Regions from separate parts of the Lactiplantibacillus sp. B652 genome, predicted to be linked through region 2. Evidence: riboswitches for the same ligand, from Rfam matches in the RefSeq annotation. Region 2 holds a riboswitch; the other holds the start of a gene.
What was found. Region 2 has a riboswitch for thiamine pyrophosphate ahead of MZO40_RS01350 (ECF transporter S component). Riboswitches for the same ligand answer to the same signal wherever they lie in the genome.

Region 1 (4,440 bases), 130 kb from region 2:
GCCCACTGCCGATATAAGCAATGCCATCAATCTGATTAGCCACTTTAATTTCTGCTAATGTCGAACAGGATAGTCCCACAAATAATTGTCCCGCGACCCGTTCAATCACTTGTGTCACGCGGTCATCGCTTTGACCGACGTGAATGCCATCCGCCTGCAATGCTAAGGCGAGTTCCACATCATCATCCACAATAAACGGAACGTGCGCGTCCGCACAGCGCTGGCGTAATCGCTGACCAAGTGTCAACCGTTGGGCGGCCGTTAACTGACTAGCGCCCTTATCACGATATTGAAAAGCCGTAATGCCGGCGTCGAGGGCCGTTTGTACGACCGTTTCTAAGTCGCGGCCCACCACGTCTTGTGTGCCACAAACAAAGTAGGCGCGTAGTTGGGCTGGTTCAAACTCAAGCGTCATGGATGGTCACCTCCTCACTGAGCGCTGCCCAATGATTTAAGGGACCGTGACCATGCCCAACTTGGATACCGTCTTGAATCGTTCCCGCCACGTAAGCTTTCGCTGTCTGAATGGCAGCTGCCATGGACTGACCCTTCGCGAGTTCTGCGGTGATGCAAGCCGACAACGTATCGCCAGTGCCATGCGTCCGTACCGTTTCGATTCGAGGTGCCGACATCCAAAAGGCAGTGCCGTCCGCCAACAACACAAAGTCATTCGCCAAATCCGGATTGTCCCCGTGACCGCCCTTAATAATGACCGTCGCCGCACCTAAATCCTGTAACGCGTGCCCGGCTGCAACCATGTCTTGATTACTGGTGATGTGGTGTCCCGTCAACCGTTCAGCTTCTGGTAAGTTGGGCGTCACCACCGTTGCTAATGGGAGCAACTCATCACGAACCGTCTGAATAGCATCTTCAGCCAGCAGTGCTGCGCCACCTTTGGCAATCATGACTGGATCGACCGTCAGTGGTCCAAAATCGACTCGTTTTAAATTTTCAACAACGGCATGGACGTGTTCAGCATCCGCCAACATCCCAGTCTTACAAGCGCGAATCTTCAAATCCGCCGCCAATGAGGCAAACTGTTCATCGATCAATTTAGTTGGCATCGCCATAAAATCTTGCACGCCCAACGTATTTTGCGCCGTCACGGCAACGACGACTGCCGTCCCAAAGACGTGCCGGGCTTGCATCGTTTTCAGATCAGCCATGACACCGGCGCCACCGCCGCTATCCGTCCCGGCAATCGTTGCAACTTGTGGAAATTCATTCATAAAACTCTCGCGACCCTTCACTTATTTAGTTTAATTTTGCAATTGCTTGAATCTCTTGCACCGAGACGAGGCTCAGCCGATCAATCAAATCGATGGCAAACGTCGCCGGCCGCGCAGCCGTCATCTGACTAGCAACCAGTTCGCCGGCACCCGCCAAGACGACGCAGGCCACTTGAGCCGCGTCATAAATAGCTGTCGGGCTAACCGCGGCAAACGCAGCAACGATGCTGGATAACAAATCTCCCGACCCGACGTGTAGCTGAAAGAGTGGCGTCCCATTGGCAACTTTAGCGACCCGTTTGCCATCCGTAATAACATCCGTGGGGCCCGACAAAATCACGCAACAGTTAAATTGCTGCGCACACCGTTTGGCAATTTCGACCACGTCACCCTGGCCCGCACCGGCATCAATGCCCTTCGCTTGCCAGTCGATGTCAGCTAGCGCGGCAATTTCGCCCGCATTTCCCCGAATCACATCGACCGAAAACTTGTCTAATAAATCCAAAGCGACTTGTTTACGATAGGGAACCGCCCCCACCGCAACCGGGTCCAGCACAACTGGCTTATGATACTGATTAGCCAACTTTCCAACAACGGCCATTTGATTGACCTGTTGCGTCGTCAACGTCCCCATGTTAATGCAAACTGCCCCCGCAATTTGGACCATTGACTCCGCTTCCTGTACTTCTGCTGACATAATGGGCGACGCGCCTAGCGCATTCAACCCATTGGCAACATCTTGGACCGTGACAAAGTTGGCGATGTTAAAAACGATTGGATTTTGATCGCGCAACGTGTTCAATAATTGTAACGTCATTTCAAGTCTCCTCCTTAGTCCTGGTCACGGCTAATAAAAAACGACCACTGATCAACTTACATCGATCCAGTGGTCGCTAATAGTAGCAATGACACTTTCCTACGCAAGTTTGAGCTTACAGGTTCGAAGGGATCGGCACTTACAGCACCATCTCAGCCCATTTTTGGACACCCCTAGTGTTTTGAGAATTCAATTGTTACCCTCTAGTTTACCGATTGTAACCGGTAACGTCAATCTTTGTGTCGGCCCATTATTCGCGCAAACACAACGTATTATCGTTTAATCTTCATTGACGTAATGGTTATAATAAAGACAACTAAACTTTAAAGAAAAGAGTGATTGTCGATGCAAGCACTAGTTGTCCCTGCGCCATCAGATCGTTCCTTAGAACAGCTTGAATGGCAAGAACGGCCCATGCCTGAGCTGGGAGCCGACGAAGTTTTGATTAAAACGCAAGCAGTCGGTCTCAATCCTGTTGATTACAAATTAGTCCTAGGTGGCGATGACGCCTGGAAATACCCCCACATTTTAGGCCTGGACGTGGCCGGAATCGTTGAAGCGGTCGGCGCTAAAGTCACTGACTTTGCCCCTGGTCAACGGGTCTGCGGTCACGCGAATCTGGCCAAAGATGGGACGTTTGCGGAATATACCTGCTTGCCCGCTGCCGCCCTCGCCAAAATTCCAACGACCCTCAGCTTCGAAACTGCCGCGGCCAGTCTCTGCGCTGGTTTGACCGCCTACCAGGCTTTGTTACGCAAAGCCAACCTGAATGCGGTGCACACCGTCCTCATTCACGCGGGTGCCGGTGGTGTCGGCAGTATGGCCATCCAGTTGGCGAAAGCTGCGGGCAAAACGGTCTATACGACGGTCTCGCAACGCAAACAGGCCTTTGTCGCACCGCTTCATCCTGATGCGCAAATCGATTACCGCCATGAAGACGTGACGGCTAAGATTCAAGCATTGACTCAGCAACGGGGTGTCGACTTGATTGTCAACACGATTGGTAATCCTGAAGCTGACTTGCCTCGTTTGGCCTACAACGGACAGCTGGTTTGCATCCTCGAGACACCTCAGGCCTTCCCCAAAAACCAAGTCGTCAGCGTTAGCAAGCTCGATTTAGGTGGCGCTCATCGCAGCGGCAACCCCGCCCAAGTCGCGGACCTCGGTCAAATGGCTGCCGCCCTGTTAGCTCTGATTGAAGCCGGCAAAGTCGACCCCTTGATCAGCGAAGTCTTGAAACGCGACCAGCTCGTCGATGGTCTGCAGCAACTCCAAGCAGCCCAAGTGGCCGGTAAACTCGTGGTGACGTTTGATTAAGTGACGCCACGTTGGGTCTTCACGATTCAGTTATCTCAACAATTTTCTGCCAGAACGAATTTTAACGTCGCGAATCAAATCTCATTGTCACAATCGCTGAACGGTGATTGTGACAAATGCAATCGAATCAAAAGAAAAATGCACTTCAAGGGCGGCCTTGAAGTGCATTTTTGGGGTGTAAGCCAATGACCATTATTGGTAGAAATTCGGCTGGTATCATCGTCATTGGCGCCATGGACGAACAAGTCCTCTTGCCGCCACCTCCTCGTCCATGGTGGACTAAATCAATTATTAAGCAAAGGTTGCCAATTGGGCCTTCGTCAAGGTGTCGTTCATGCGACCACTACGGAAGCCGCCTAAGTCGAGGGTCACGTAACGGAAGCCTAACGATTGTAATTGACGGTTGACGCGGTCGTTGAAGACCAAGAAGTCACCGATGCGTGCTTCTGGTAATTCGATTCGCGCAATGTCATCGTGGAACCGGACCCGCACCGTGGGGAAACCTAAGTCCCGCAAGTACTTTTCTGCGGCCATCACTTGGGCAATGTTGTCATGCGTCAACGTCGTGCCATATGGGAAACGTGAAGATACGGAGCATGAGGCCACTTTGTTCCAGTTCGTTAAACCGAGTTCTTGTGCCAAAGCCCGCACATCCGTCTTGAAGAAGTCGGCTTCTTGTAACAAGCTCCGAGCGCCCGCTTCCGTCCGTGCCTTCAATCCTGGCCGATAATCATTTTCGTCATTTTTGATCATGCCATCTAGGACGGCGGCACTCCCATTGTTTTCAGCAATGGCGTTCAACCGGTCGTAGAATAGTTTTTTAGCATAGTACCAACTGTCAGGCGTATTGTGTTTGATGTGGTCGTCACTCAAATAATCGAGCGTCGTCCCTTGTACGTCGGCGCCTAATTCTTCGGCTAAGCTGATGGCTTTGTCGAACTCTTCATCCGTGAATAATTCTGAATTGGCGACAACTGCCGTCACGTTATCACGGCCCAACACATCCAAGGCCATTTTTAAAACTAGGGTACTGTCGATACCGCCGGAAAAGGCCACCGTGACCCGTTTTAAATCTTT
Region 2 (4,440 bases):
TGCGATTAAGCGCGCGTAATAAAGTAGTTATATCAATCGATTGGGCGCTTATTTTGATTTTTTTGAATCAAAAATATACTTCCCGAAACATATACGTGTTAAAATAAAGACAGTAAAAAAGCCGGTACGCGAATACCGACTTGAAACAAGGCCCGCTCTAAGAGCAGTTGGCTTTAACATTTGAACAACTAAAAAACAGTCACCCAGTTACTTGCCAAAGTTTTGGGGTGGCTATTTTTTGTTTCTGGCGTTCCATACCTGATACATCGCTAGTGCGATGCTCAAAATGATCTGCAAAAATGCAAACCAAACAGGTAAAGTGACCACGGCTGAAAACCTTTCCTAGTGTGGGAAACGTATTTGTCATACTACCACGACCTTCCAAGATAAAAACAGCCAACCGCCCTTAAAACATACCCATAAGCATATTTTACCAGATAGCGGCTCACAGCTACACCATTAGCATCCTGTATGATTTAAAAAGCAAATTACTACTGCACCAGTACACACAGAAGCATCCTTATTTTTTGATTATTTTTAGCATATTCCTAGTTTGTATGAAGTTATAGCTCCTAACCACAATTTCGATATGTTAAGCTAGAATTATCGGCATTCATAGCCACATATCGTTAGGAGTGATCATGACATGTTCGCGTTCTTAGCACCTCAAAATAAGATGCACAAATGGATCGGTATTATCGGACTACTCGTCGCGATAGTCGGTCCCTGGTTCATTTACTGGAATACGTCTCTCGGGAGTGGCTTAGCCATTACGGGTTTTCTAACCTTAACTGCCTACCTAGAGTTCATCCCGACTTTGAACCGCCGCTTCATAAACCGTCTTGTGCAAGTATTGATGATAATCATATTAGCAATATTGTTTATGGCCTATGTACTAGTTGTTTTTATCATCATGCGCAAATAACTAGTTTTCTTGCAATTGATACCATTAATTCTCGAATATACCGGTAATACTGTTTTATAACGCTTCAAATTCCAGAAAAGTGAGCGAGCCTAAAAAAGATAGTGGCCAGTTGTCATCACAACAGCGCCACTATCTTTTTTACATCCAGCGTTTTAATTAAAACTCCTGATAAACTGCCGGATCTTGGTCATTCAAACGACCATCTGCACGACTCAGGCCATTAATCGTTGCCATATCAGCGTCACCGATTTCAAAGTCAAACACGTCGATGTTCCCTGCTTGACGACTCGGTGTCGACGACTTCGGAATTGGTAGCGTGCCGAGTTGTAACTCCCAGCGTAAAATTAGTTGGCCAACATTTTTATGGTAGCGCGCCGCAATCGCTTTGAGTGTCTCATTTTGTAGCATCTCACTCGCGCGGCCAAGGGGACTCCAGTCCTGCGTTAAGATACCGTGCGCTTGGTCATAGTCCCGTTGTGCTTGTTGGTTGAAATACGGGTGTAATTCGACCTGATTGATGACAGGTAAGACCCCAGTCTCCTTATCCAACCGGTCTAAATGTTCCGGTAAGAAATTCGAGACCCCAATCGAACGAATCAAACCTAACTTTTGGGCGTCAATCAATGCCTGCCAAGCTTCAACGTAATGGTCTTCCTTCGGGTTGGGCCAGTGAATCAAATACAGATCATAATAATCGAGCCCGGCTCGATACAATGATTCTTGAATCGTATTGATGGCTTGCGTGTACGTGTGATGCCGCCCCGGTAGTTTGGACGAAATCAGCAACTCCGAGCGTGGCACGGATGAGCGACGAACCGCCTCACCCACGGCCCCTTCGTTTTCATAATTGAAGGCCGTATCTAGTAGTCGATAGCCGCGGTCGATTGCAGAACCAATCACCTGCACCCCGTGCGCACCATTCAGTTTATAAGTCCCAAAACCAATCTTCGGGACCGTCAATCCATCACGTAGCGTATAAGTTTCCAACACAATCCACTTCTTTCTTCAAAATTTTTACCACAAAACCATATTAATCTTCAGAACGGTCTGCCAAAGCATCGCGAATCGCAGCCTCAAACGTTGCTGGGCGAGTCGTCGGCGCATACCGTTCGAGGACGCGACCATCGCGGCCAATCAAGAACTTGGTAAAGTTCCACTTGATGCGCCCATGTCCCGCCGCTTGTTTCAAATAAGTAAACAACGGGTCCGCCTGGTCACCATTGACCATCACGCGCTTCGTCATTGGGAAGGTGACGCCATAGTGCCGTTGACAATAGTCGTGGGTCTCCTCATCATCAGCCTTTTCTTGATGAAATTGGTTAGACGGCAGGCCAAGCACCACTAATCCTTCTTGATGATACTTCTGATAGAGTTCTTCTAATCCTTTAAATTGCGGCGCCAAGCCACAGTTACTGGCCGTATTCACGATCAATAACACTTGCCCGCGATATTGCGACAAGTCGAGTGTCTCACCACTCATTTCCGTTTCGGTAAAGTCATACACTGATTCAGCCATCAACATCCCTCCTAAGAATATTAATCAATTGCCGTGCTTTAACCCTAGTAAACCACAAAATTGTGATTTTTCATCGTACTTTGCTTTGGTTTCTGGAAATTTGATTGCACTCAACGTGATTATCCGTTACACTGAACGTATCATTCATAGCAACTGGGGTGCCATTGCGGCTGAGATAATACCCATTGAACCTGAATCTGGACAATGCCAGCGCAGGGAGCAATGCTTTATTTGGGGAACCATCAATTCAGACTTAGCCGCCTGCCACTGTTACTTGTGGTGGGCGTTTTTTGTCGCTTAGATGCGTGAATGACAAACTATTTTGGGAGGATTTAACAATGAAATGGGTTAAATCATGGTACTTGAACGACATTATTTTGCTGGCCCTTATCGGGATTTTCTTTGGGGCGATTTTTATGGGGACCAACTTTGTTTATAACGTGCTGAGTGCAGCACTGACACCGTTTGGGCTCAGCGGCCTCGCCAACGAACTACTTTTGGGCTTATGGTGCATGCCAGGGATGCTGGCGGGCTACCTGATTCGTTTAAAGGGTTCCGCCACCTTAGGCGAACTGCTCGCAGCGACGGTCGAAATGTTCTTTGGCGGCCAATGGGGTATCACGACCTTGATCTCGGGGATCGTTCAAGGGTTCGGGGCCGAACTGGGCTACATCGCAACCGGCTACAAACACTACGATTGGTTAGGATTAACGGCTGCGGCCGCCACGACCACGCTGGTGACGTTTGGCTGGGATCTGGCTCGTAATGGCTATTTCAAACTACAGCTCTGGCTACTGATCTTATACTTAGTCGTGCGCTTCATCTCAATGTTCGTCTTCGGTGGTCTATTGACCAAGGCAATTACTGACTTACTTGAACGTAGCCACGTTCTCAAATCGACACATTAATCTCGCACTTTGGTATGGAGGAATCAAGAATGGCTCGTATCGCGCTGAACAACTTAACATATTCATATCCACAGGCGCCGACACCCATTCTGGAACACGTTAATTTAACGTTACCGTCACAACAGTTCACCTTATTAACGGGGCCGTCGGGAACTGGCAAGTCAACACTGCTTCAATTGATGGCGGGGGGCTTATCGCTAGCCGACGCGTCCGGCAGTATCACGTTTGACGGTCAATCATTAAACGACCTACCCGCTAATCATCGCGCGCGGCACGTCGCGATGATGTTTCAAAATCCAAATCAACAGTTTGCCATGGACACGGTCGAACACGAGTTGATTTTTGCATTGGAGAACCTACAAGTGCCCCGCTCACAGATGATGGCACGATTGCGGCACGCACTGGCCTTCGTGGGGATTGAGCACCTACAACCGCGGCTCTTGAACCAGCTATCGGGTGGTGAAAAACAAAAGGTTGCCCTCGCCGTTATCGTGGCGATGGATAGCGATGTGATCTTGCTCGACGAACCCTTTGCCAGCGTGGACCCGGAAGCCCGCGCCGGACTACTCGAACGACTCGTTGAATTGCGCGACCAACACGGCAAAACGATTATCCTAGCTGACCACGACTTAGCGGGTTATGATCAGCTCGTAGACCAAGTGGTGCGGCTGACGAATCACCAGTTAGTCCCTGTTGCCCAGTCCGAATGGCCACAACTATTTGCCGCTTTCACTGACCAACCTCAGCGGGCGTGGACGGCACCGGAACCAGTGACCAAACCGTGCTTTCAGTTAGATCAGGTGACCCTTGCAGCGGGTGACCGGGAACTACTTGCACCAACGACGCGGCAGTTACTCGCCCACCATAACACGCTGATTACGGGTCCCAATGGCAGTGGCAAGTCGACACTCTTTGAAGCCCTCGTCCGCTTGCATTCATACGGTGGCGAGATTCGCTACAACGGTACGCCCATTGCAAAATTAAAACGCAAACGCTATGCGCGGCACGTTGCCTTACTGTTTCAAGATGCTGAAACTCAGTTTTTAAACATCACGGTCGCTGAAGAATTGGCGCAAAGTCAGCATTATGCG

Region 1: linked by a shared signal. The riboswitch ahead of thiM (hydroxyethylthiazole kinase) and the one ahead of MZO40_RS01350 (ECF transporter S component) in region 2 are both predicted to bind thiamine pyrophosphate.

What each region holds. Positions count from the first base shown of each region.
Region 1 covers NZ_JAMSKY010000001.1:441,836-446,275, forward strand. Annotated here, with positions in the region: gene thiE (thiamine phosphate synthase) at 1-415, opposite strand, end outside; gene thiD (bifunctional hydroxymethylpyrimidine kinase/phosphomethylpyrimidine kinase) at 405-1,229, opposite strand; gene thiM (hydroxyethylthiazole kinase) at 1,255-2,046, opposite strand; TPP riboswitch at 2,126-2,231, opposite strand; gene MZO40_RS01890 (zinc-binding dehydrogenase) at 2,392-3,363, shown strand; gene larE (ATP-dependent sacrificial sulfur transferase LarE) at 3,655-4,440, opposite strand, start outside.
Region 2 covers NZ_JAMSKY010000001.1:311,101-315,540, forward strand. Annotated here, with positions in the region: gene MZO40_RS01340 (aldo/keto reductase) at 1,082-1,912, opposite strand; gene MZO40_RS01345 (glutathione peroxidase) at 1,956-2,441, opposite strand; TPP riboswitch at 2,586-2,679, shown strand; gene MZO40_RS01350 (ECF transporter S component) at 2,780-3,349, shown strand; gene MZO40_RS01355 (ABC transporter ATP-binding protein) at 3,379-4,440, shown strand, end outside.